Regions from separate parts of the Isoptericola sp. NPDC056578 genome, predicted to be linked through region 1. Evidence: predicted binding sites of a transcription regulator. Region 1 holds the regulator's gene; each other region holds the start of a gene.

Region 1 (7,482 bases):
AGCCTGCTCGCCACGGCCCCCGCGGAGCGGTTCCCGCTCGGCCTCCCCGACGACCTGCGCGCCGCGGTCGGCGCGGTGCGCGACGCCGCGCGCGAGCTCCTCACCCGGCTCAAGCCCCAGGGCCCGGGCAAGGGGCAGGAGGCGCCGGACGCCGGCACGAAGATGGCGCAGTCGGCCGTCCTGCAGCTCTTCGAGGTCGCGGAGCGGATGGCGGCGGAGGACACGACGGCGGACGTGCTGTGGTGCTCGCGCCCGCCGGAGAACGCGCCCTGGGCGGGCGACGGCGTCACGCGCCTGCACGCGGCGCCGCTGGCGGTGGCGGGGCTGATCCGCACGCACCTGCTGGGCGAGGCCACGGGAGTCTTCACCTCGGCGACGCTCACCCTCGGCGGCACGTTCGACCCGGTGGCGCGGTCGCTGGGCCTCGCCGGCTCGGGCGGGACGGACGAGACGGCCGACTGGACGGGTCTCGACGTCGGCAGCCCGTTCGACTACCCGCGCCAGGGGATCCTCTACGTCGCGCGGCACCTGCCCGCGCCTGGCCGGGAGCCGACGACCGACGCCCAGCTCGACGAGATCGCCGGGCTGATCGAGGCCGCCGGAGGACGGACCCTCGGGCTGTTCTCGTCCCGCCGGGCGGCGCAGGCCGCGGCCGAGGCGATGCGCGAGCGGCTGGACGTCCCCGTGCTGTGCCAGGGCGACGACCAGCTCCCGACCCTCGTGAAGGCGTTCGCCGACGACCCGGCGACCTGCCTGTTCGGCACCCTCTCGTTGTGGCAGGGCGTCGACGTCCCGGGGCCGAGCTGTCAGCTGGTGCTGGTGGACCGGATCCCGTTCCCGCGCCCGGACGACCCGGTGAAGGCGGCGCGGGCGCGGTCCGTGGAGCAGGCGGGCGGCAACGGGTTCATGCAGGTCTCGGCCACGCACGCCGCGCTGCTGCTGGCGCAGGGCGCCGGCCGGCTCGTGCGCACGGGCGACGACCGAGGGGTCGTGGCCGTTCTCGACCCCCGGCTCGCGACCGCACGCTACGGGTCGTTCCTCACCCGATCCATGCCGGACTTCTGGCCGACCACGGACGGCGAGCTCGTCCGCGCTGCGCTCCGGCGTCTCGACACCTAGCGTGGGGCCGTGGACGAGACACGCAGGACGACCAAGCTCGCGATCGTCGGAGCGGGCGCGGTGGGTTCCACCCTCGCGTACGCGGCGCTGGCCCGGGGCGCGGCCCGGTCCGTCGCCCTCCTGGACGTCAACCGCGCGAAGGTGGAGGCCGAGGTCCTCGACCTGCGGCACGGGGGGATGTTCATCCCTCAGGCCGAGATCGACGGCTCGGACGACGTGGAGGTGTGCCGCGGCGCCGACATCGTCGCGGTGACGGCGGGGGCCAAGCAGAAGCCCGGCCAGAGCCGCCTCGACCTGGCCGAGGCGACGGTAGGCCTCACGCGCTCCGTCCTGCCGGGCCTGCTCGAGGTGGCCCCGGACGCGGTGTTCCTCATGGTCACCAACCCGGTCGACGTCGTCACCTACGCGGCGCAGGAGATCAGCGGCCTGCCCCGGGGCCGGGTGTTCGGCAGCGGGACCGTCCTCGACTCGTCCCGGCTGCGCGACGCGCTGGCCCGCCACTGCGGGGTCGCGGTCGGGAACGTGCACGCGAACATCGCGGGCGAGCACGGCGACTCGGAGATCGTGCTGTGGAGCTCGGCCACGATCGCCGGCGTGCCCCTCCTGGACTGGCGGCCCTTCCGGGGTCGCCCGCCGCTCGACGAGCCGGCCCGGCAGCGCATCGCGACCGACGTCGTCGAGTCGGCCTACCGCGTCATCGCCGGCAAGGGGGCGACCAACTACGCGGTCGGCCTGGCGGCGACCCGGATCATCGAGGCGGTGCTCAACGACGAGCACCGCGTGATGAACGTGTCCTCCCGCCTCGACGACTTCTACGGCATCAGCGACGTCTGCCTGTCGGTGCCGTCCCTCGTCGACCGGCGCGGCGTGGGGGAGACCATCGACACCCCGCTGTCGGACGAGGAGGTCGCCGGGCTGCGTGCGTCGGCCGAGAGCATGCGGGCCGTGCAGCGCCGGCTGGGCTTCTAACCGGACCGGACCGGACGCGGGGCGCCGGGCGGGGCCGGGGCGGAGCGCCGTTCAGAGGCTGCGCAGCACCGCCACGACCCGACCGAGCACCTGCGCCTCGTCTCCCGGGATGGGCGAGTAGGCGGCGTTCTGCGGCAGCAGCCAGGTGTGCCCGCCGGCCTGCTTGAAGGTCTTGACCGTCGCCTCGCCGTCGATCATCGCGGCGACGACCTCGCCGTTCTCGGCGACGGGCTGGCTCCGCACGACCACCCAGTCGCCGTCGCAGATCGCGGCGTCGACCATCGAGTCGCCCGCGACCTTGAGCAGGAACAGGTCCCCGTCGCCGACGACCTGCCGGGGGAGCGGGAAGACGTCCTCGACGACCTGCTCCGCGAGGATGGGACCGCCGGCGGCGATCCGGCCGACCAGCGGGACGTACGACGGTGCCTGGGCCGGCTGCGCGTCGGAGGCGGCGAGCGACCCCGCCACGAACCCGGGCGCCGCGTCGGCGTCGGGGACGGCACCGCCGGTCGCGGGCGACTCGAGGTCGACGACCTCGATCGCGCGCGGCCGGTTGGGGTCACGGCGCAGGTAGCCCTTGCGCTCGAGCGTGGTGAGCTGGTGCTTGACCGAGGAGGGGCTCGCCAGCCCGACGGCCTCGCCGATCTCGCGCATGGTCGGGGGGTAGCCGCGCGCCTCGACGGAGCTGCGGATGGTCTCGAGCACGCGACGCTGGCGGGGCGTGAGGCGGTCGGACGAGGGCGAGAGCTCGCTCACCGACGCCAGCACGGTCGTGGTGGTGCCGGCCGGGACCGTCGACGCGGCCGCCTCCCCGGGGGTCTCGTCCTGGGCTGCCCATGACGTCGCCGTCGTCGTGGACGCCGGGGCCTGGTCCCGTCCGCTGGTCATCGCGTTCTCCGTCCTGCAGGGCGCGGCCCGTGGGCGGGCCGATGAAATCCGACAAACCTTCCATCGCGCTGTCGGCCACTCTAAGCCAGTTCCGGCCCGACATCAAACATCTGTTCGATCAGGTCTCGACCGTGTCGCCCCGACGTGGTACACCTAGTACAGCAGTTCGACGTACAGGTGTTCGACGAACGGGTGTTCGACGACGGATGCTCGACGGAGCGGCCGCCCATCGCGGCACCACGTGGACCGGAGGCAGGACGATGCAGAACGTGCGCAGTACCAGCGACGCTCACGGGTTCCTCGGGCTCGGAGGGCTCCGGCTGACCCGCAGGGGACGGGTGGTGGTCGCGGCACTGGTGCTCCTCGTCCTCGTGGGCGCGGGCCTGGTCGGCCAGCGGGCCGTGGCGGAGGCTCCGGGCGCAGGCGTCGAGGTGCGGCTCCAGACGGTGGCGCCCGGCGACACCCTGTGGCAGTACGCGCAGCAGGTGCGGGACACGGGGGACGACCTGCGCGACGTCGTCGCCGAGCTCCGCGACCTCAACGGGCTGACCTCGGCGGAGCTCCAGACCGGGCAGGTGGTCCTGCTCCCGCTGGACTGACGGCATCGCCGCTCCCAGGGATCCTGCTTGCGCGGACGGTCGCCCGCCGCTTACCTTGACGGGCAGCCGGGCGCCGGTCCGGAGCCGAGCGCAGGAGACCAGCGATGCACTGCCCGTTCTGCCGCCATGCGGACTCACGAGTCGTCGACTCGCGCACCTCCGACGACGGCGCGTCCATCCGTCGCCGGCGCCAGTGCCCCGCGTGCCAGCGTCGGTTCACCACGATCGAGACGGCCAGCCTGTCGGTGGCCAAGCGCTCCGGGGTGACCGAGCCGTTCAGCCGGGACAAGGTGGTGGCGGGCGTGCGCAAGGCGTGCCAGGGCCGGCCGGTGAGCTCCGACGACCTCGCCGTCCTCGCGCAGAAGGTCGAGGAGACCCTGCGGGCCTCCGGTCGGCCGGAGATCGAGGCGAACGAGGTCGGTCTCGCGATCCTCGGGCCGCTGCGCGAGCTGGACGAGGTCGCCTACCTGCGCTTCGCCAGCGTGTATCAGTCCTTCGAGTCCCTGGAGGACTTCGAGACCGCGATCACGTCGCTGCGGGCGGAGCACGAGGCGCGCGGGTCGGCGGCCGACGGCGAGCACGCGGCGGCGGGGCGCGCCGCGACGGACTGAGCCGGACGCGCGTCCGGTCCGCGTGAAATGCCCTGGCGTCCGGTAGGCCGCCGGGGCATGCTGGACGGCACCAGGTGCCACGCGGCCCGCCGCGCGAGCACACCCACCCCGACCGACGACGAGGTGACCGTGATGACGGACGACTCGAGGGCGAAGCCCACCGAGGACACGAAGGCGCGCTTCCGGGAGGCGCTGGAGAAGAAGAACGCCGCCAGCCACCCCACCGCCGGCAAGGACGGCAACACCGGCCTGGGGCCGGGTTCGTAGCCCCCGGGGCGGGTGCACACGAGGTCCCCCCGCAAGTCGGGCTGACCAGACGCACGCCCCCAGCTGCCGGACCACCCCCGATGGGGGCCCCCGGATCCCCGGGGCCGCCCTTCGCGCTTCGTCGGCGCGGTCGCCGTGCCGCGTCAGCCTGCCGCGGGACCGGGCGGGAACTCGGGCCGCTCGAACGCGTCGCGGATGCGCAGGCGGATGGTCGAGTCCATGGCCTGCAGCTTGGCCGACGCGCCACGCTGCGTGACGTCCGAGATGTCGGTCACCACGTAGCCGATCTCACCGCGGGTGGCGAGCATCTGCGCCTCGATGTTGGCGCCGTGGTCGGCGAAGACCTGGTTCACGCGGGCGAGGACACCGGGCACGTTGCGGTGCAGCAGCATGATGCGGCCGACTCCCGTGTGCGCGAGCTGGAGGTTCGGGAGGTTCACCGACAGGGTCGTGGACCCGGTCGACATGAAGTCCCGCAGCTTCTTGGACACGAACTCGCCGATCGCCTCCTGGGCCTCCTCCGTCGAGCCTCCGACGTGCGGGGTGAGGATGACGTTCGGCAGCCCGCGCAGCGGCGACGTGAAGCCGTCGCCGCGCTTCTTCGGCTCGGTCGGGAAGACGTCGACGGCCGCGCCGCCGAGGTGGCCGGAGAGGATGTGCTCCCGCAGCGCCTCGACGTCCACGACGAAGCCGCGCGACAGGTTGAGGAAGACCGCACCGGGCTTCATGCCGGCGAACAGGTCCGCCCCGAAGAGGCCGGCGTTCCCCGGCCGACCGTCCACGTGGATCGTCACCGCGTCGGCCTCGGCGAGCAGCTCCTCGATCGTCTCGACGCGGTGCGCGTTGCCGAGGGCGAGCTTCTCGGCGGTGTCGTAGAAGACGACCCGCATGCCGAGGTTCTCGGCGAGCACCGACAGCTGGGAGCCGATGTTGCCGTAGCCGATGATGCCCAGCGTCCGGCCTCGCACCTCGTGCGAGCCCTCCGCCGTCTTGTCCCAGACGCCGTCGTGCAGCGCCTTGTCGCGCACCGTGAGGCGGCGCGTCAGGGCGATGATCTCCGAGATCGCGAGCTCGACGACGGAGCGCGTGTTCGAGTACGGCGCGTTGAACACGGCGACGCCGTGGGCCGCGGCTGCGTCGAGGTCGATCTGGTTGGTGCCGATGGAGAAGGTGCCGACGGCCTGCAGGCCGGGGACGCTCTGGAGGACCTTGCGGGTCACGGTGGTCTTGGACCGGATGCCGAGGATCTGGAAGTCCTGGAGGGACTCGATCAGCTCGGACTCGTCGAGCGCGCCGGGGCGCGTGACGACCTCGATACCCGCATCACGAAGATTCTGGGCAGCGACGGGGTGGACGTTCTCGAGAAGGAGGGCTCGCAGCACGAGGCCCATGGTGCGCCGTGCGGGCCCGCGCCCACAAACGCGTCTCACCGTTGCGGCGTCACGTCCGGTGTCACGCGGCGGCGAGCTCCACGATGCCGGTGGGCAGGGCGCGCTCGTGCACGACGACGAGGCGCTGGGTGGGGCGGGTCATCGCGACGTACAGGTCCGACGCCCCGCCGGGCCCCTCGGTCACGGCCGCCGGCTCGACGAGCACGACGGCGTCGAACTCCAGCCCCTTGGCCGCGCGCGGGTCGAGCACGCTCACCTGGGCGTCCTCCGGTCGCTGGGCGAGCAGTCGCGCCCCCTCGTCCGCCCCGAGCGCGTCCGGCAGGACGGACTCGACGGCGACCCGGAGCGCCTCGACCTGGTCGGCGGCGGCCACCACGGCCACGCGGCCCGCGCCGTCGGCCCCGACGAAGCTGGCCGCGAGGGAGGCGACCTGGTCCACGACCTCCTGCACCAGCACCGGGCGCGCCGGTCCCGACGGGGTGACGGGGGTGAGCTCCAGCGCGTCGTCGACCTGGCGGGCGGCGGTGAGCGGCGAGACGGGGAGCGCGGCCTCGGCGGCCATCCGCTGCGCGGCGTCCGCGACCGCGGCCGGGGTGCGGTAGGAGACGGTCAGCTCCTCGAGCCGCCAGGAGTCGCCGAGCACCGGGTCGAGCGCGCGGGCCCACGACCGGGCGCCGGCGGGCGACGACGTCTGCGCGACGTCGCCGACGATCGTCATCGAGCGCGTGGGCACGCGGCGCACCAGCATCCGCCACGCCATGGGCGACAGCTCCTGCGCCTCGTCGACGACCACGTGGCCGTACGTCCAGGTGCGGTCCTCCGCGGCGCGCTCCGCCGTCGTCAGCCGCGGCCCCGTGGACTCGAACCGGGAGGCCAGCGTCTCGGCGTCCACCAGCCCGCCGCCCGCGCCGGTGGACTCGAGCACGGACCGGGCGTACTCCAGCTCCGCGGCGCGCTCGGCGGCGCGTGCCCGGGCCTCCGCGCGGGCGATCGAGCCGTCCTCGCCGAGCAGCTCGGCGGCCTCGTCGAGCAGGGGCACGTCGGCCTCGGTCCAGGGCGCGTCCGGGTCGCGACGCAGCGCCGCTCGCTCGCTCGCGGACAGCTCGGGGGCGGCCTCCGCCAGCCGGTGCGGCTTGGCGAAGAGGTCGGCGAGCAGCTTCTCCGGGCTGATCGGGAACCAGGCCAGGTTGAGCGCGACCCGCACGTCCCGGTGGGAGCGCAGGTCCTCGGTGACCATCGCGACGTCCTCGGGAGCGAGCTCGGTGTCGGCCGCGGCGCGGTACTGGTCCACGAGGCGGGCGAGCATGTCGCGGACGAAGGCGGCGCGGGCCTCGTTGTGGGGCTTGTGCGTGCGACGGGCGCGGCCGATCGCGTCGCGCACGTCCCGGCGGCGCACGACGAGGTCGTACCCCTCGAGACGGAAGCGGACGTCCCGCTCCGGGACGCGCTCGCGGGCGCGCACGGCGCGGCGCACGACGTCCCGCCACAGCAGGCGGCCCTTGATCGCGGTGGCCGCGGGGGTGTCCGCCACGTCCGCCCGGATCCCGGGAAGCAGCTCGCCCACCGTGGTCGCGACGACCCCCGTCTCGCCCAGCGAGGGCAGCACCTGGTCGATGTACCGCAGAAAGGCGCGGCTCG
Region 2 (7,482 bases), on a different contig from region 1:
CGCGCGCGTCGTGACGTAGCCGAAGTAGAACAGGATCGCCGTGACGAACGTCGCCGGGGCGACCACCGTGCCCAGCACCGACCAGACGCGCGTCAGGACGCTCGGCTCGTGCGCGGCCGGTGACGACTGCTGGGTCACGGCAGCCCCTGTTCCTCGGTGGGCTTTTCGGTGGCCTGGTCTGTGGGCTCGTCGGTGGGCTCGTCGTTGGGCTCGTCGGCAGGTCCCGGCGTGACCTCGCCCTCCGGCGTCTCGGTCACCTCGTTCTCCGGCGCCTCGCTCGACTCCCCGGTCTCCGTCTCGCCCGGTTCGTCCGTCGCCGCTCCGGAGGACTCGACGGTCGCCGGGTCGCAGTCGTACCCGACGTCACCGGGCGGATGGCACATCGACCAGACGCTCCCGACCTCCAGGTCCTGTCGGAGCTGGTCGCACTCTCCCTGGGTGCTGCAGGTGGCGGTCGCGTCGAACGAGACGTCGACCAGCTCGGTCCCCGGATCGGGCGGCAGCACGGCGACCCCGCACGAGAGGTTGCCGGGCTCGAGCGTCACGCCGGCGCACGGCTCCCCGCACTCCGCACCGGCCAGCGCGGCGCCCGCGGTCCGCACCGTCACCTGCACGATCTCCACGGTCACACCGGCGGGCAACCCGTCCGTCTGGATCGAGGCGAGCCCGCACCACGCGTCGCCGACGAGCACGAAGTCCTGGCCACCCATGAGGAGGCCGGGGAGGTCGGCTTGGGCCTTGCCGCCCGCCTGCGGCAGCGGTTCCTCGAGGTCCTCCCCCGCGTCGGCGCCGACGGTGTCGTCGTCGCCCTCGTCGCTGGCGCCGTCGCCCTCGTCGCCGGGCACCGTCGCCTCGGACGTCGTCCCGCCCGTCGCCGTGCCGCCGCCGTCGTCGACCGACGGCTCCCCGCCGTCCCCGCACGCTGCCGTCACCAGGACCAGCAGGACCGTCAGCGCACCCAGTCCTCGTCTCATGTCGCCCTCCCGGGAGCACCGGGCCGCGTCGTCGCGGTCAGAGGGCTCCGCGCGGTGCCGCGCGTCGTCCTACCCGTGGAGAGCGCGCGCGATCCCGCACTGATACCCACCCCTCGACCGCACCCCGTGTCGGCGCCCGTCGGTAGCGTGCCCGGCATGCGCGCCGACTTCCTCGCCCTGCACCGCCCCGGCGACCCGCTGCTGCTGCCGAACGCGTGGGACGCCGGGTCGGCACGGGTCCTCGCCGCCCTCGGCTTCGCCGCCGTCGCGACGACGAGCAGCGGGTTCGCCGCGACGCTCGGCCGGCCCGACGGCGCCGTCACCCGGGACGAGGCCCTCGCGCACGCCGCCGCGCTCGCGGCCGCCGTCGACGTCCCCGTGAGCGCGGACCTGGAGAACGGGTTCGCCGACTCCCCCGCCGACGTCGCCCGCACGGTCGCGGAGGCCCGTGACGCCGGCCTTGCCGGGGGCTCCGTCGAGGACGCGACCGGGCGCGACGACGAGCCCCTCTACGACCGCGCCCTCGCCGTCGAGCGCGTGGCCGCCGCGGCCGAGGCGGCCGGCGACCTGGTGCTCACGGCCCGCTGCGAGAACCACCTGTACGGCCGGGACGACCTCGCCGACACGATCGCGCGGCTGCAGGCCTACCAGGAGGCCGGCGCCCACGTGCTGTACGCCCCCGGGCTGCGCGACGCCGCAGCGATCGCGACCGTCTGCCGCGAGGTCGACCGGCCCGTCAACGCCCTGCTCGTCGCGGGCGGGCCCACGCCCCAGGAGCTGGCCGACGCCGGGGTCGCGCGGATCTCCGTCGGCGGCACGTTCGCCTGGAACGCCCTGTCCGCGCTGGTCGACGCCGCCCGCGAGCTCCAGGCCGGCGGGGTCGGGTTCCTCGACCGCACCGGCCCGGCGCGCGACGTGATGCCGCAGGCGTTCCGGGGCTGACCGCCCGCGGCCTCCAGGCCGCGACCGCCAGGAGGCGGCGAGCGGTCAGGGAACGAGGCGCTGGGTGATCGCCGACTCCTCGGGCCCGTGCTGGACGCGGGCGAGCGCCCCGTTCACCAGCGCGAGGTACGGCGGCACGTGCCCGCACTCGACGTCCGCGAGGAGCGGGATCCCCAGGTCCCCCAGCGCGTCCCGGACCGCGTCGTGCTGGGTGAAGCCGTCCCCGTCGGGCGCGTGCGTGCGGCTCACCAGCACCGCGTTCGCCGCGTCGAACCAGCCCGCGTGGCGCATCGCCCACAGGGCCCGGCCGACCGCGAACGCGTCCCACTCCAGGATGTCGAGGTAGACGACCAGGCCCTCCGGCGCGTGCTCCGCGGCGAACCGGGCCACGTCGCCGTAGGGCGTGCCCGCGAGGAGCGAGACCGTCTCCAGGCAGCCGCCGATCACCCGCCCCTGGACATCGACCGGCGCGGCCGGGTCCTCGCCGTCGAGACGCAGCCAGGAGCCGGCGGCGTCGAGCGTCCACGTCGACACCTGGGGCTCGTTCTCGTAGTCGTCCCAGCCGGACGAGCGGTACCGCCGCGGCGAGCGCTGCACCAGCTCCTCCCCCTCCTGCGCCGCCGAGGCGACCTCCCACCAGCCGAGCAGGCCGGCGGGCACGTCGTACGGCGTGTCCATGAGGTTCTGGCCGTGCAGCGTGGCGACGCCGGTGCGCAGCGTGAGGGGCAGCTGGACCGTCGAGACGTCGGAGTACCCCACCAGCCACGTCGGGTCCGCGGCGAGCGCGTCCCAGTCGAGTCGTCCCAGCAGGTCCGTCGCCAGCTCCCCGCCCCACGGCGGCACGACGGCGCGCACGGCCGGGTCCGTGAGCATCGTCGTGAGTTCCGCCGCGCGCACGTCCGCCGGGGCGCTGACGATCCCCTCGCCCGTGGGCGTCTCGCCGAGACGGACGTCGTAGCCCTTCGCGCGCACGACGTCGGCGGCGTGCAGCAGTCGCCGGTGGAGCGGGGTCGCGACACCCGCCGACGGCGCGGTGACGCCGATCGTGTCGCCGGGGCGCAGGGGGCGGGGGTAGCGGATCGTCATGGCCGGACTCTGCCCGAGCGCCGGACACCGGGCAACGGGATTCGCGGGCCTCGACGGTTTTCCACAGGTGCGTATCGGGCCTGGTGCGGGGTCGGGTTCCTCGCTAGGCTCGAACACATGTTCGAGCCATGGCACGAACACAGGCTCTGACTCTCGCTCGACGTCGAGGAGGTGACGCGGGGATGTCTGCCGCAGTGCTCGAGCAAGCGCTCGACGACCTGCCGGTCGTCACCACGCCGTGGGACGACGTGCTCTCCCCGGTCGGCCCGACGACGGTCCACGACGTCTCGGTCGCCCTGGACGACCTGGCGCGGATCCAGGCGCGACTCGACGCCCTGGAGGGCAAGAAGCTCCTGGCCGTCGAGCGAGCGCGCCGGGCCGCCGCGCGGTGCGAGCCCGACCTGCTGGCGGGCGAGCAGCTGCGGGTGCTGCGTGCGGGTACGGCGCGTCAGCACGAGCTGGCCCGCCGCGCGTTCGTGGCGGACGTCGCGACCACGCTGCGGGTCGGCGAGCGGCAGGCGGACCACCTCGTCGAGACCGCACGGACCCTGACCTCGTCCGGTTCCGCCACGCTCGCCGAGCTGTGCCGCGGCCGGATCGGCGCCCGCCACGCGACGGCGATGGCCGACGTCCTCGCCGACCTCCCCGACGCCCAGGCTCGAGCCGCCGTCCAGGCCGAGGCGCTCCCGCGGGCGGCGACGGCGACGCTGGCCCAGTTCCGTGCCTTCCTGCGCCGTGCCCGGGACCGTGCGCACCCTGAGCCGTTCGAGCGACGGCACCAGAGGGCGTCCGCGAAGCGCGCCGTGTTCGTCGACCCCGCGGCCGACGGCATGGCCTGGCTCAGCGCCTACCTCCCCGCCACGACCGCCCACGCGGCCCACGACCGCCTGACCACCGCAGCACGCACCGCCCGAGAGGCCGGAGACGATCGCACCGTGGGCCAGCTCCGCGCCGACGCGTATGCCGCTCTCCTGCTGGCCGGAACCGAGGCCTCGCCCGGTCCCCACCCCGACACGGTGACGCGCTCCGGTGCGCAGGTGTCCGGCACCGGTGCGGCGCGGCCCGGAGAAGGGCTGGCGGCACAGCTGGTCGCAGGTCTCGTACCGGACCTTGCCGACCATGCCCGCAGAATCACGCCGCGGGTACGGGTCACTGTGCCGGTGCTGACGTTGCTCGGCCGTTCGGGCGAGCCGGCCGAGCTGACGGATCACGGCGCGATCGACCCGGGGGTCGCGGCGTTCCTCACAGCCCGGGCGCCCTCGTTGCGCCGCCTGCTCGTCGACCCGGTGTCGGGCACGCTGCTGTCCGCCGACCCTGGCACGTACGCCGTCCCTGCGGCACTGCGCACCTACCTCGAGGCGCGCGACGGCACCTGCCGCTTCCCGGGCTGCACCCGCCCGGCCGCCCGCTGCGACGTCGACCACACGGTCGCGTGGGCCGACGGCGGGCGCACCACGGTCGACAATCTCGCCCACCTGTGCCGGCGCCACCACGTGCTCAAGCACGAGACGCAGTGGCAGGCACGGCAAGAGGCCGATGGCACGCTCGTCTGGACGTCACCGACGGGACGCATGTCCCGCGACCCGGTCGCCGATCCTGTCGATCTCACCGGGCGCGAGCTCATCCCACCGGAGCCCGTGGACCTGACGGACCCGCCGTTCTGACGTGCTCGGCGCGCACCCTCAACCCTGCGCACCCTCAACCCTGCGCACCCTCAGCCCTCGGGGAGAAGCGTGTCCGTGCTCCGGTGTCCCGGCCAGGATCGTGTGGTGTTCAGCCGCATCTTTGCGGCCGCGGCAACCGTCAGGTCGACGCCGGTGGTGTTCGCGAGGGCGCACAGGTTCCAGATCACGTCGAACATCTCCAGCCCGAGGGCAGCCTTCGCCTCCTCGGCCTCGGCTGCCCCCGCGGCCTGCAGGGCGCGCACGGCGTCGGCGACCTCCCCGACCTCGGACACGAGGTGCAGCATCCGGGCCGCCGGATCGCTCTGGTCCCAGCCGTGGGCGGTGCTGAGCTGCCGGGCGTTCTCGCAGATCTCGTCGAGCGTCATGGCACTGGACGCTAGACCCGGCCACGCTCAGAGCATCCCGCGCTCGCGGGCGACGGCGGCGGCCTCGGTGCGCGACTGGGTGCCGAGCTTGGTGTTGATGTGCGCCAGGTGGGACTTCACGGTGGCGACGGAGACGAAGAGCTCGCGCGCGATGGCGTCGTTCGACCGGCCGGCGGCGACGAGGCGCAGCACCTCGAGCTCGCGGGCGCTGAGGGTCACTCCCGGCGAGCGCATGCGGCCGAGGAGCCGACGCTGCACGTCGGCGCCGAGGGTGACCTCGCCGGCGGCGGCGGAGCGGATGGCGCGGGCCAGCTCCTCGGTGGGCGCGTCCTTGAGGAGGTAGCCCGTCGCCCCGGCCTCGACGGCGGCGAGGATGTCGGCGTCGGTGCCGTAGGTGGTGACGACGAGCACGGGCGTCGCGTGCCGGTGCACCACGGTGCCGGTCGCCTCCGCACCGCCGAGCCTCGACCGCCCCGGGCCGGCGTCGCCGAACCGCAGGTCGAGCAGGACGACGTCGGCCCGGCCGCCGGCGTCGAGCCAGGCGAGGAGGTCCTCGGCGGTGCCGGTCTCGTGCACGACGCGCATGTCCGGCTGCCCGTCGACCACGGCCCGCAGCCCGGCCCGCACCACGGGGTGGTCGTCGGCGAGCACGACGTCGATCATGGCTCCTCCACCTCCACGGGCAGCGTGACCGCCAGGGCGGTGCCCGCGCCGGGCGACGACTCGAGCGCGACGCTGCCACCCAGCTCCTGGGCCCGCGACCGGACGGACGGCAGCCCGAAGCCGCGACCGGTGGCCCCCGCGGCGCGCGCGACGGCCTCCGGGTCGAACCCGCGCCCGTCGTCGACGACGTCGAGGGTGACGGTGTCCCGCTCGTAGGTGAGCGTGAGCCGGGCGCGGCCGGCCTCGGCGTGCTGCACCACGTTGGCGAGGGCGGACTGGGCGATGCGCAGCAGCGCCGTCTCGACGGGCACGGGCAGGGGCCGCACGTCGCCGGCGGTGTGCACGGAGACGTCCAAGGGCTGCCGCGCCGCCACGCCGCGCAGCGCGGCGACGAGGGTGGTGCGGTCCAGGTCGCGCGGCGTGAGGTCCTGCACGACGCGGCGCGCCTCGGCGAGGCTGTCGCGGGCGGCGCCGCGTGCCTGGCCGACGAGGTCACGGGCCCTGTCGTCGTCGGTGCCGACCGCGTCGTCGGCGGCGCGCAGCAGCAGCTCGATCGCGGACAGGGACTGGGCCAGGGTGTCGTGGATGTCGCGCGCCAGGCGGGCCCGCTCGTCCGTGACGGCCCGCTCCCGCTCGGCCTGCGCGAGGTGCTGGCGCACCTGGGTCAGCTCGTCGACGGTCCGCTGCCGCGTCTGCGACTCGCGGACGAACGCCTCGATCCCGAGCACGACCCCGACGGCGACCGCCGCACCGAGCACGGGGCCCAGCACGAACCCGGTCCACGGGTCGTCGGCGTCGGCCTGCACCAGCAGCCCCTCCGCGACGGCGAGCACCGTCGTGGCGGCCACCGCGACGACGCCGCGGTGCGGCCCGAGCACGTGCATCTGCAGGATCATCAGCGGGAACGCGAGCCAGAGGGCGGCGGGCGAGAGCCACAGCAGCACCACCCACGGGACCACGAGGGCGGCGATCCACGCGGTGTCGGGCCACCAGGCGCCGCGCGGGGTGTCGACGGAACGGTCGTGCACCCGCACCGCCCGGCGCCCCGCGACGTAGACGGCGACGAGCACGGCCGCGACAGCCGCCGACGCCCACGTCCGCCCCGGCGGGGCCTGCAGCACGGCGACCACGGCGAGCGCCGCGAGCAGGACGTCGAGCCCCAGGATGAGGGCGCGCGTCGCCGACGGCTGGGGGCGGTGGATCACCCCGTCCACGGTAGCCGCGCCGCGGCGCGGCGCATCGTCCAAAAGGTGGAGCGGCCCGGCCACCCTTCGGCGCCGCAGGATCCCCCCGGCTCCCGATGATCGCGGGCGGCCCGGCGCGGAGGCTGGAGGCATCCCCGTCCCCGTCGACCCGTGGAGGTCCTCCCGTGTTCGTCGCCCTGCGCGATCTCCAGCATGCCCGCGGCCGCTTCGTCCTCATGTCCGTGGTGATCGTGCTGATCACGTTCCTCGTCACGTTCCTCGCGTCCCTGACGGCGGGCCTGGCCCGTGAGTCGACGTCGGCGGTCACCGACCTGCCCGCCGACCACCTCGCGTTCTCCATGCCCGCCGCCGGCGACTCCCCCGAGTTCACGGCGTCGCGCGTGACGAGCGACCAGTGGGAGGGCTGGGCGCAGGTGCCGGGCGTGGAGTCCGCCGAGCCGCTGGGCCTGGCCACGACGCGCGCCGGCTCGGACAGCACGACGGCGTCGGTCACCGCGCTGGGCGTGGCCGACGGCTCCCACCTGGTGCCGGGCACGGGCGACGTCGAGCCGGGCACGGTCGT
Region 3 (7,482 bases), on a different contig from region 1:
CTCGACGCCGGTGCCGAGGACGTGAGCGACGAGGGCGAGGCCTTCGAGGTGCTCTGCGAGGCCACCGACCTCGTCGCGGTCCGCTCCGCCATCCAGGAGGCGGGCCTCGAGTACGACTCCGCCGACTCCATCTGGCACCCGTCCATGGAGGTCGAGGTCGACGTCGAGGGCGCACGCAAGATCCTGCGGCTCATCGACGCCCTCGAGGACAGCGACGACGTGCAGAACGTCTACGCGAACTTCGACGCCTCCGACGAGGTCATGGCGGCCCTCGACGAGGACTGAGCCCCCCGGGCGGTCCCCGAGCCGCCGAGGTCGTTCCCGATCCCGCGAGGTAGGACCTGCCTCGGCGTATCTCGGACCCCCTCGGCTCGCCGCGTGAGAGGGTGACGACGTGCGCGTGCTGGGGGTGGATCCGGGGCTGACCCGGTGCGGTGTCGGCGTCGTCGACTCGCTGCCGGGGCGGCGGGCGCGGCTCGTCGACGTGGGTGTGGTGGGCAGCGACCCCGCCACGAGCATCGACCTGCGGCTGCTGCACGTCGCCGCCGGGCTGGATGAGTGGCTCGACCGGCACGTGCCCGACGTCGTGGCCGTCGAGCGGGTGTTCGCCCAGCACAACCTGGGCACCGTCATGGGCACGGCCCAGGTGGCCGGCCTGGCGATGGTCGCGGCCGCGCGCCGCGGCATCCCCGTGGCGATGCACACGCCGAGCGAGGTGAAGGCCGCCGTGACGGGCTCCGGCCGCGCGGGCAAGGAGCAGGTGCAGCGCATGATCGCGCGCATCCTCGGGCTCGACGACCTGCCGCGACCCGCCGACGCGGCCGACGCGCTCGCCCTCGCCGTGACGCACCTCTGGCGCCCGGCGGGCGCGCTCCAGGGCGGCGAGCGTCACGAGCTCACCCCCGCGCAGCGCGCCTGGGCCGCGGCCGAGCAGTCGGCCCGCAAGGGCAAGCACCGCGGGGCGCCGTCCCGCACCTCGCGCTGACGGGCGGCCGCTCCCGGTCGATGCTCGTTCCGCTCGTGTCGCGGCGGACGGCGTCGGCGCCCGTTGTTACAGTGACGCCTCGTACGGGTGTTCGACACCAGACCGGCTCGACGGAAGGACCACGGTGATCGCCTCCCTGACCGGCACGGTCACGCACGTGACGCTGGAGCGGGCCGTGCTCGACGTCGGCGGGGTCGGGTACCTCGTGCACGCCACCCCGGGAACCCTGGCCGGCCTCCGGGTGGGGGAGCGGGCGCAGCTGCACACCACGCTCGTCGTCCGCGAGGACTCGATGACCGTGTTCGGCTTCGCCGAGGCGGACGAGCGCGAGGTGTTCGAGACGGCGCAGTCGGTCTCGGGCGTCGGCCCGCGCATCGCGCTCGCCATGCTCGCCGTGCTGACCCCCGACGCCCTGCGGCGCGCCGTCGCGTCCGAGGACCTCGCGGCGCTGCGGCGCATCCCCGGCGTCGGCCCCAAGAGCGCCCAGCGCCTCGTGCTCGAGCTGTCCGGCAAGCTGGGCGCACCGACCTCTGCCGCCACCGGCGCCGCCGTCCCCGACGCGCCGCCGGTCGCGGCGGGGGACCCGGCGCGCGACCAGGTGGTCGAGGCGCTCGTGGGCCTGGGCTGGGCCGCCAAGGTCGCCCAGGACACCGTCGACCGCGTCCTCGCGGACGCCGGTGACGGGGCAGCCGACGGCCCGGTCGACGTCGCCGCCACGCTGCGGGCGGCGCTGCGCTCCCTGGGCGGCCGGCGTGGCTGAGCCGCTGGAGCCGGAGTACGGCGGCGAGCGGCTCGTCACCTCCTCGGCCGACGACGTCGAGCGCGCGGCCGAGGCGGCGCTGCGGCCCAAGAAGCTGGACGAGTTCGTCGGGCAGCGGGTGGTCCGTGACCAGCTCTCCCTGGTGCTCCAGGCGGCGCTCGCGCGGGACGCGTCTCCCGACCACGTGCTGCTGTCGGGGCCTCCCGGGCTCGGCAAGACGACGCTGGCGATGATCATCGCCGCGGAGCTCGGCACGTCGCTGCGGGTCACGAGCGGCCCGGCGATCCAGCACGCGGGCGACCTGGCGGCGGTGCTCTCCTCGCTCGAGGAGGGCGAGGTCCTCTTCATCGACGAGATCCACCGGCTGGCCCGTCCGGCGGAGGAGCTGCTGTACGTCGCGATGGAGGACTTCCGCGTCGACGTCGTGGTCGGCAAGGGGGCGGGGGCGAGCGCGATCCCGCTGGCGCTGCCACCGTTCACCGTCGTCGGCGCGACGACGCGGTCCGGCCTGCTGCCGGCCCCGCTGCGCGACCGTTTCGGGTTCACGGGGCACCTCGACTTCTACGACGCCGCCGAGCTGGAGCGCGTCATCATCCGGTCCGCCGGGCTGCTGGGCGTGGACATCCAGCACGCGGCCGCGCACGAGATCGCCGGCCGCTCGCGCGGCACGCCCCGCATCGCGAACCGGCTGCTGCGCCGCGTGCGCGACTGGGCGCAGGTGCGCGGGGACGGCAGCCTCGACCTGCGGGCGGCCCGGGCCGCGCTGGAGGTCTACGAGGTCGACCCGATCGGCCTGGACCGCCTGGACCGCGCCGTCCTCGACGCCGTCTGCCGCCGGTTCGGCGGCGGGCCCGTGGGCCTGGGCACCCTCGCGATGACCGTGGGGGAGGAGCCGGACACCGTGGAGACGGTCGCGGAGCCCTACCTCGTCCGCGAGGGGCTCCTGGGCCGCACGCCGCGCGGCCGGGTCGCGACGCAGGCCGCGTGGGAGCACCTCGGGCTCGAGCCGCCGCCCGGGGCGTGGGGAGCCCCGCTCGGGGGGACGCTGTTCGACGGGTCCGGCGCCGCCGACGGGGACGCCGGGACGCCCCAGTAGACTGGGAGAGCCCCCTGCCGCCGACGGCCCGGGGGCCGGAACTCGACGGGTGCCGTGCTCGTTGGGGGCCGTGTGCGCAGGATCCTGCGCCGGCGCGCCGACCGGTGCGCCCCGACGCCCGGCAGTCGGTCGACGACCGTCGGGCAGCGACAGACAAGGACGCTCCGTGGAACTCATCATCCTCTTCGTGGTCCTCGCCGGCCTCATGTTCTTCATGAGCCAGCGGACGCGCAAGCAGCAGAAGCAGCAGGCCGAGTTCCGGTCGCAGCTCGCGCCGGGCCAGGAGGTCATGACCGGTTCGGGACTGTTCGGCACGGTCGTGGAGATCGACGAGGCGGCCGACACGGTCACCATCGAGACGGTCCCCGGCGGCGCGCAGACCCGCTGGCTGCGCGCGGCCATCGCCAAGCGCGTCGACACGCCGGTCGAGGAGCCCGTGGACGAGGCCGACGAGACCGAGGTCACAACCGACTCCTCCGCGACCGGTACGATCACCTCCGGCGACGGTCACATCGACGTCCCCGACGACCTGTCGAGCCTGGACACCGCGCAGCGGGAGTACCGGGAGCAGCAGCGTCGCGACGAGGGCGAGACCGGCACCACGAAGTGACAGCACCAGCGACATGGGACGGCGGGCGCTCGCGCCCGTCGGCCTGACGACGCGCCGGTCGGGGTGATCCCGGCCGGCGCCATCACGCGTCGGCCCCGCGGCGGCGCGCAGACGGGAAGAGACAGAAGTTGGCGAACTCACGCACGAAGCGGTCGCGTCCGGTACGCACCCTCGTGGTCTTCACGATCCTGACGATCGTCCTGCCGTTCCTCGCCCTCGGCGCCGGCGTCTTCTGGGACGCCAAGTCCGACGCCAACCCGGACGGCGCGAGCTGGGCCCCGGGGCTGGCGCTCGACCTGCAGGGCGGCACGCAGCTGATCCTGAAGGCGGACACCACCGACGGGTCGCAGGTCACGTCGGAGACGATCGACGAGTCGATCAACGTCATCCGCCAGCGCATCGACTCCTCGGGCGTCTCCGAGGCGGAGATCACCGCCCAGGGGCAGAACAACATCGTCGTGGGCATCCCCGGCGAAGTGTCGCAGGAGACCATCGACCTCATCTCGCAGCCGGCGCAGATGCGCTTCCGCCCCGTCCTTACGTACGCCGCGGGCACGCCGACCCCCGAGCCGTCGGCCTCCCCGAGCGCCGACTCCGGTGACGCGGCCGACGACGCCACCGACGAGAGCGCCACCGACGAGAGCGCGACGGACGAGGACGCTTCCGGGGACAGCCCGAGCGGCAAGGGCGCCGGCGCCCCGCTGTCCGTCCCGGCGGACGTCGACCCGTCGGCCACGCCGACCGCCACCGCGACCTCCGGCGACGACGCCGACCCGTCCCCGACGGCGACCGACGGGACCGACGCGGGCGAGGATGCCGCCGCGGCGTCCGACCCGAGCGACCTGGCGCAGATCACGCCGGAGATCCAGAAGCAGTTCGAGGAGCTCGACTGCACCGACCCCGCGAACCTCAAGGGTGGCGGCGGGGACGACCCGGACAAGCCGCTGGTGACCTGCGGCGAGCAGGACGGGATGAAGTACATCCTCGGCCCGATGGAGGTCGACGGCGTGCACATCGCGTCGGCGAGCTCCGGCCTGGTCCCGGGCGCGAACGGCACCACCACCAACGAGTGGGGCGTCTTCCTCAATTTCGACTCCGTGGGGACCGACGAGTTCCGCGAGACCACGACCCGCCTGCAGGGCCTCGAGGCGCCGCGCAACCAGTTCGCCATCGTCCTCGACGGGCTCGTCGTCTCGGCGCCGTCCCTGTCCCCGGGCACGATCATCTCGAACGGCCAGGCGACCATCTCCGGCTCGTTCACCCGGGACACCGCCGCGACGCTCGCCAACCAGCTGAGCTTCGGCGCGCTGCCCGTGCAGTACACGGTCGAGAGCCAGGAGGTCATCTCCGCGACGCTCGGCTCCGAGCAGCTGCGTAACGGTCTGATCGCCGGCCTCATCGGTCTCGCGCTGGTCGTCGTGTACTCGCTGCTGCAGTACCGCACGCTCGGCCTGCTGACGGTCGCGTCGCTGGTGGTCGCCGGCGTCATCACGTACGTGTCGATCGCCCTGCTCTCCTGGGGGATGGGCTACCGGCTGTCGCTCGCGGGCGTCGCCGGCCTCATCGTCGCCATCGGCTTCACGGCGGACTCGTTCATCGTGTACTTCGAACGCATCCGTGACGAGCTGCGCGACGGGCGCACGCTGGCCTACGCCGTCGAGCGCGGCTGGGCCCGTGCCCGGCGTACGGTCCTCGCCGCCAAGGCCGTCAACCTGATCTCCGCGATCATCCTGTACTTCCTCGCCGTCGGCGGCGTCCAGGGCTTCGCGTTCACCCTGGGTCTGACGACCATCATCGACGTCGCGGTCGTCTTCTGGTTCACGCACCCGATGATGGAGGTCATCACCAAGGTCCCGTTCTTCCGGGACGGCCACCTCTGGTCCGGCCTGTCGCCCGAGCGGCTGCGCGCGGGCTCCGGCCCGCGGTACGCGGGCGCCGGGCGCGTGCGGATGCCGCAGCCCGCCGTGGCGGGCGCCGCGGCCGCCGCCGAGGTCCCGGACGACGCCGGGGCGTCGAGCGAGCGCGTGACGCCGGAGCCCGTGCACAGCGGCGCGCGTCAGGCGCCCGCGGCCCCCGTGACGGACGCCTCCGGGCGCCGGCTGACGATCGCCGAGCGCCGCGCGGCGGAGCGTCGGGCGGCCGCCGAGGAGGCGGACCCGGGGCCCGGCGCAGGACCGGACGACGGATCGCCCTCGGCGACCGGTGAGAACCCCTCTGGCACGAACGAGGAGAGCCGCTGATGGCCGGCATGAACTTCGCCCAGTGGGGCAACGACCTGTACACGGGCCGTCGGTCCTACCCGATCGTGCAGCGCCGCCGGCGCTGGTTCACGGTGGCGGGCGTCCTCGCGGTCGCGTCGATCGCCGTGATCCTCATCAAGGGCCTCACGCTCGGCATCGACTTCCGCGGCGGCACGGAGTTCACGGTCAACGACGTGACCTCCACCGAGCAGCAGGTGGCGATCGACACCGTGCACGAGGTGCTCCCGAACGAGGAGCCCCGCGTCGCGATCGTCGGCGGCTCGGCGGTGCGTGTCCAGACCGAGGAGGTCACGCCGGAGCAGGAGGCCGCCCTGGTCACGGGGCTCGCCACCGCCTACGGCGTCGACGAGTCCGCCGTGACGACGTCCTTCGTCGGCCCCACCTGGGGCGCCGGCGTCTCGATGCGCGCGCTGTGGGGCACCGTGGTGTTCGTCGTCGCCGCCGCGCTCTTCATGGCCGTGTACTTCCGTGCCTGGCGGATGTCCGTGGCGGCGATCGTCGCGATGCTCGCGGACCTGCTCATCTCCGCCGGCGTCTACGCGGCGATCGGCTGGGAGGTCACGCCGTCGACCATCATCGGCTTCCTGACGATCCTCGGCTTCTCGCTGTACGACAAGATGGTCGTGTTCGACAAGGTCCGCGAGAACACGGCGGACGTGCTCACGCAGACCCGCAGCACGTACGCCGAGCGGGCCAACCTCGCCGTGAACCAGACGCTGGTGCGGTCGATCAACACCTCCGTCGTGGCGCTCCTGCCGGTGGCGAGCATCCTGTTCGTCGGTGCGTTCCTGCTGGGCGCGGGCACCCTGCGCGACCTGTCGCTGTCGCTGTTCGTGGGCATCGCCGTCGGTGCGGCGTCGTCGCTCTTCCTCGCGACGCCGCTCGACGTCTCCCTGCGTGAGCGCGAGCCGAAGATCGCCGCGCACACGAAGGGCGTCCTCGAGGAGCGTGCCGGCCTGGTCGCCGAGGGCGGCCACGACGCCGAGGTCGCGGCGTACACGACCGGGTCCGCGCAGCTGATCCCGGGCCAGCACCAGGGCAACCGTGCCCAGCCGCGCCGCAAGCGCGGCCACTGAGCCGGGGGCGAGCATGGTCGACGAGACGACCGGCCCGACCGGCGGCGCCGTGGACGACATCGTCGTCGACGGGCTGGGAGGGCTCGGCCCCGAGCGGGCCGCCGAGGTCCGGGCGCTGATCCGCGACGTCCCGGACTACCCGCACCCGCCCGTCGTGTTCCGCGACATCACCCCGTTGCTCGCGGACGGCCCGGCGCTGGCGGACGTCGTGGAGGCGTTCGCCCGCCTCGTGGACGCGGACGGCGGCGTGGACGTCGTCGCGGGCATGGAGGCACGGGGCTTCCTCCTGGGCGCGCCGCTCGCCACCCGCCTCGGGGTCGGGTTCCTGCCGCTGCGCAAGGCGGGCAAGCTGCCGCCGCCGGTGGAGCGGGTGGACTACGACCTCGAGTACGGCTCGGCCGCGATCGAGCTGCGCACGGGAACACTCGAGGCGGGTGCGCGTGTTCTGCTGGTCGACGACGTGCTCGCCACCGGCGGCACGGCATACGCGGCGGCCGAGCTCGTGGAGCGGTCGGGCGGTCAGGTGGTCGCGCTGGCGTTCCTGCTCGAGCTCTCCGGCCTGGGCGGACGCGACAGGCTGACCGGGCGGACGGTCGAGGCTCTGCTGCGCGTGGAGTCGTAGACTTGCCGTCCCGGCCGACGGCGACCCCGCGGTGGTTGCGGAAGGAGGCGCAGATGAGCGACGAGACGAAGG

What was found. Region 1 encodes LexA, which represses DNA repair genes until DNA is damaged. Its sites were predicted from a motif close to TCGAACANNTGTTCGA; they were not measured.
Region 2: the regulator LexA is predicted to act here: its motif matches at 3,112-3,127, upstream of ACFQ80_RS00855 (DUF222 domain-containing protein).
Region 3: the regulator LexA is predicted to act here: its motif matches at 1,065-1,080, upstream of ruvA (Holliday junction branch migration protein RuvA).

What each region holds. Positions count from the first base shown of each region.
Region 1 covers NZ_JBHTVC010000017.1:57,590-65,071, reverse strand. Annotated here, with positions in the region: gene ACFQ80_RS09205 (ATP-dependent DNA helicase) at 1-1,119, shown strand, start outside; gene ACFQ80_RS09200 (L-lactate dehydrogenase) at 1,129-2,088, shown strand; gene lexA (transcriptional repressor LexA) at 2,140-2,976, opposite strand; gene ACFQ80_RS09190 (LysM peptidoglycan-binding domain-containing protein) at 3,246-3,575, shown strand; gene nrdR (transcriptional regulator NrdR) at 3,680-4,186, shown strand; gene ACFQ80_RS09180 (DUF5302 domain-containing protein) at 4,319-4,453, shown strand; gene serA (phosphoglycerate dehydrogenase) at 4,597-5,835, opposite strand; gene ACFQ80_RS09170 (HelD family protein) at 5,906-7,482, opposite strand, start outside.
Region 2 covers NZ_JBHTVC010000001.1:169,852-177,333, reverse strand. Annotated here, with positions in the region: gene ACFQ80_RS00875 (hypothetical protein) at 1-138, opposite strand, end outside; gene ACFQ80_RS00870 (hypothetical protein) at 135-974, opposite strand; gene ACFQ80_RS00865 (isocitrate lyase/phosphoenolpyruvate mutase family protein) at 1,131-1,916, shown strand; gene ACFQ80_RS00860 (S66 peptidase family protein) at 1,962-3,002, opposite strand; gene ACFQ80_RS00855 (DUF222 domain-containing protein) at 3,185-4,666, shown strand; gene ACFQ80_RS00850 (MazG nucleotide pyrophosphohydrolase domain-containing protein) at 4,717-5,052, opposite strand; gene ACFQ80_RS00845 (LuxR C-terminal-related transcriptional regulator) at 5,080-5,715, opposite strand; gene ACFQ80_RS00840 (sensor histidine kinase) at 5,712-6,920, opposite strand; gene ACFQ80_RS00835 (ABC transporter permease) at 7,085-7,482, shown strand, end outside.
Region 3 covers NZ_JBHTVC010000002.1:46,503-53,984, reverse strand. Annotated here, with positions in the region: gene ACFQ80_RS01195 (YebC/PmpR family DNA-binding transcriptional regulator) at 1-285, shown strand, start outside; gene ruvC (crossover junction endodeoxyribonuclease RuvC) at 395-985, shown strand; gene ruvA (Holliday junction branch migration protein RuvA) at 1,110-1,745, shown strand; gene ruvB (Holliday junction branch migration DNA helicase RuvB) at 1,738-2,841, shown strand; gene yajC (preprotein translocase subunit YajC) at 3,008-3,451, shown strand; gene secD (protein translocase subunit SecD) at 3,625-5,691, shown strand; gene secF (protein translocase subunit SecF) at 5,691-6,788, shown strand; gene ACFQ80_RS01160 (adenine phosphoribosyltransferase) at 6,802-7,410, shown strand; gene ACFQ80_RS01155 (RelA/SpoT family protein) at 7,464-7,482, shown strand, end outside.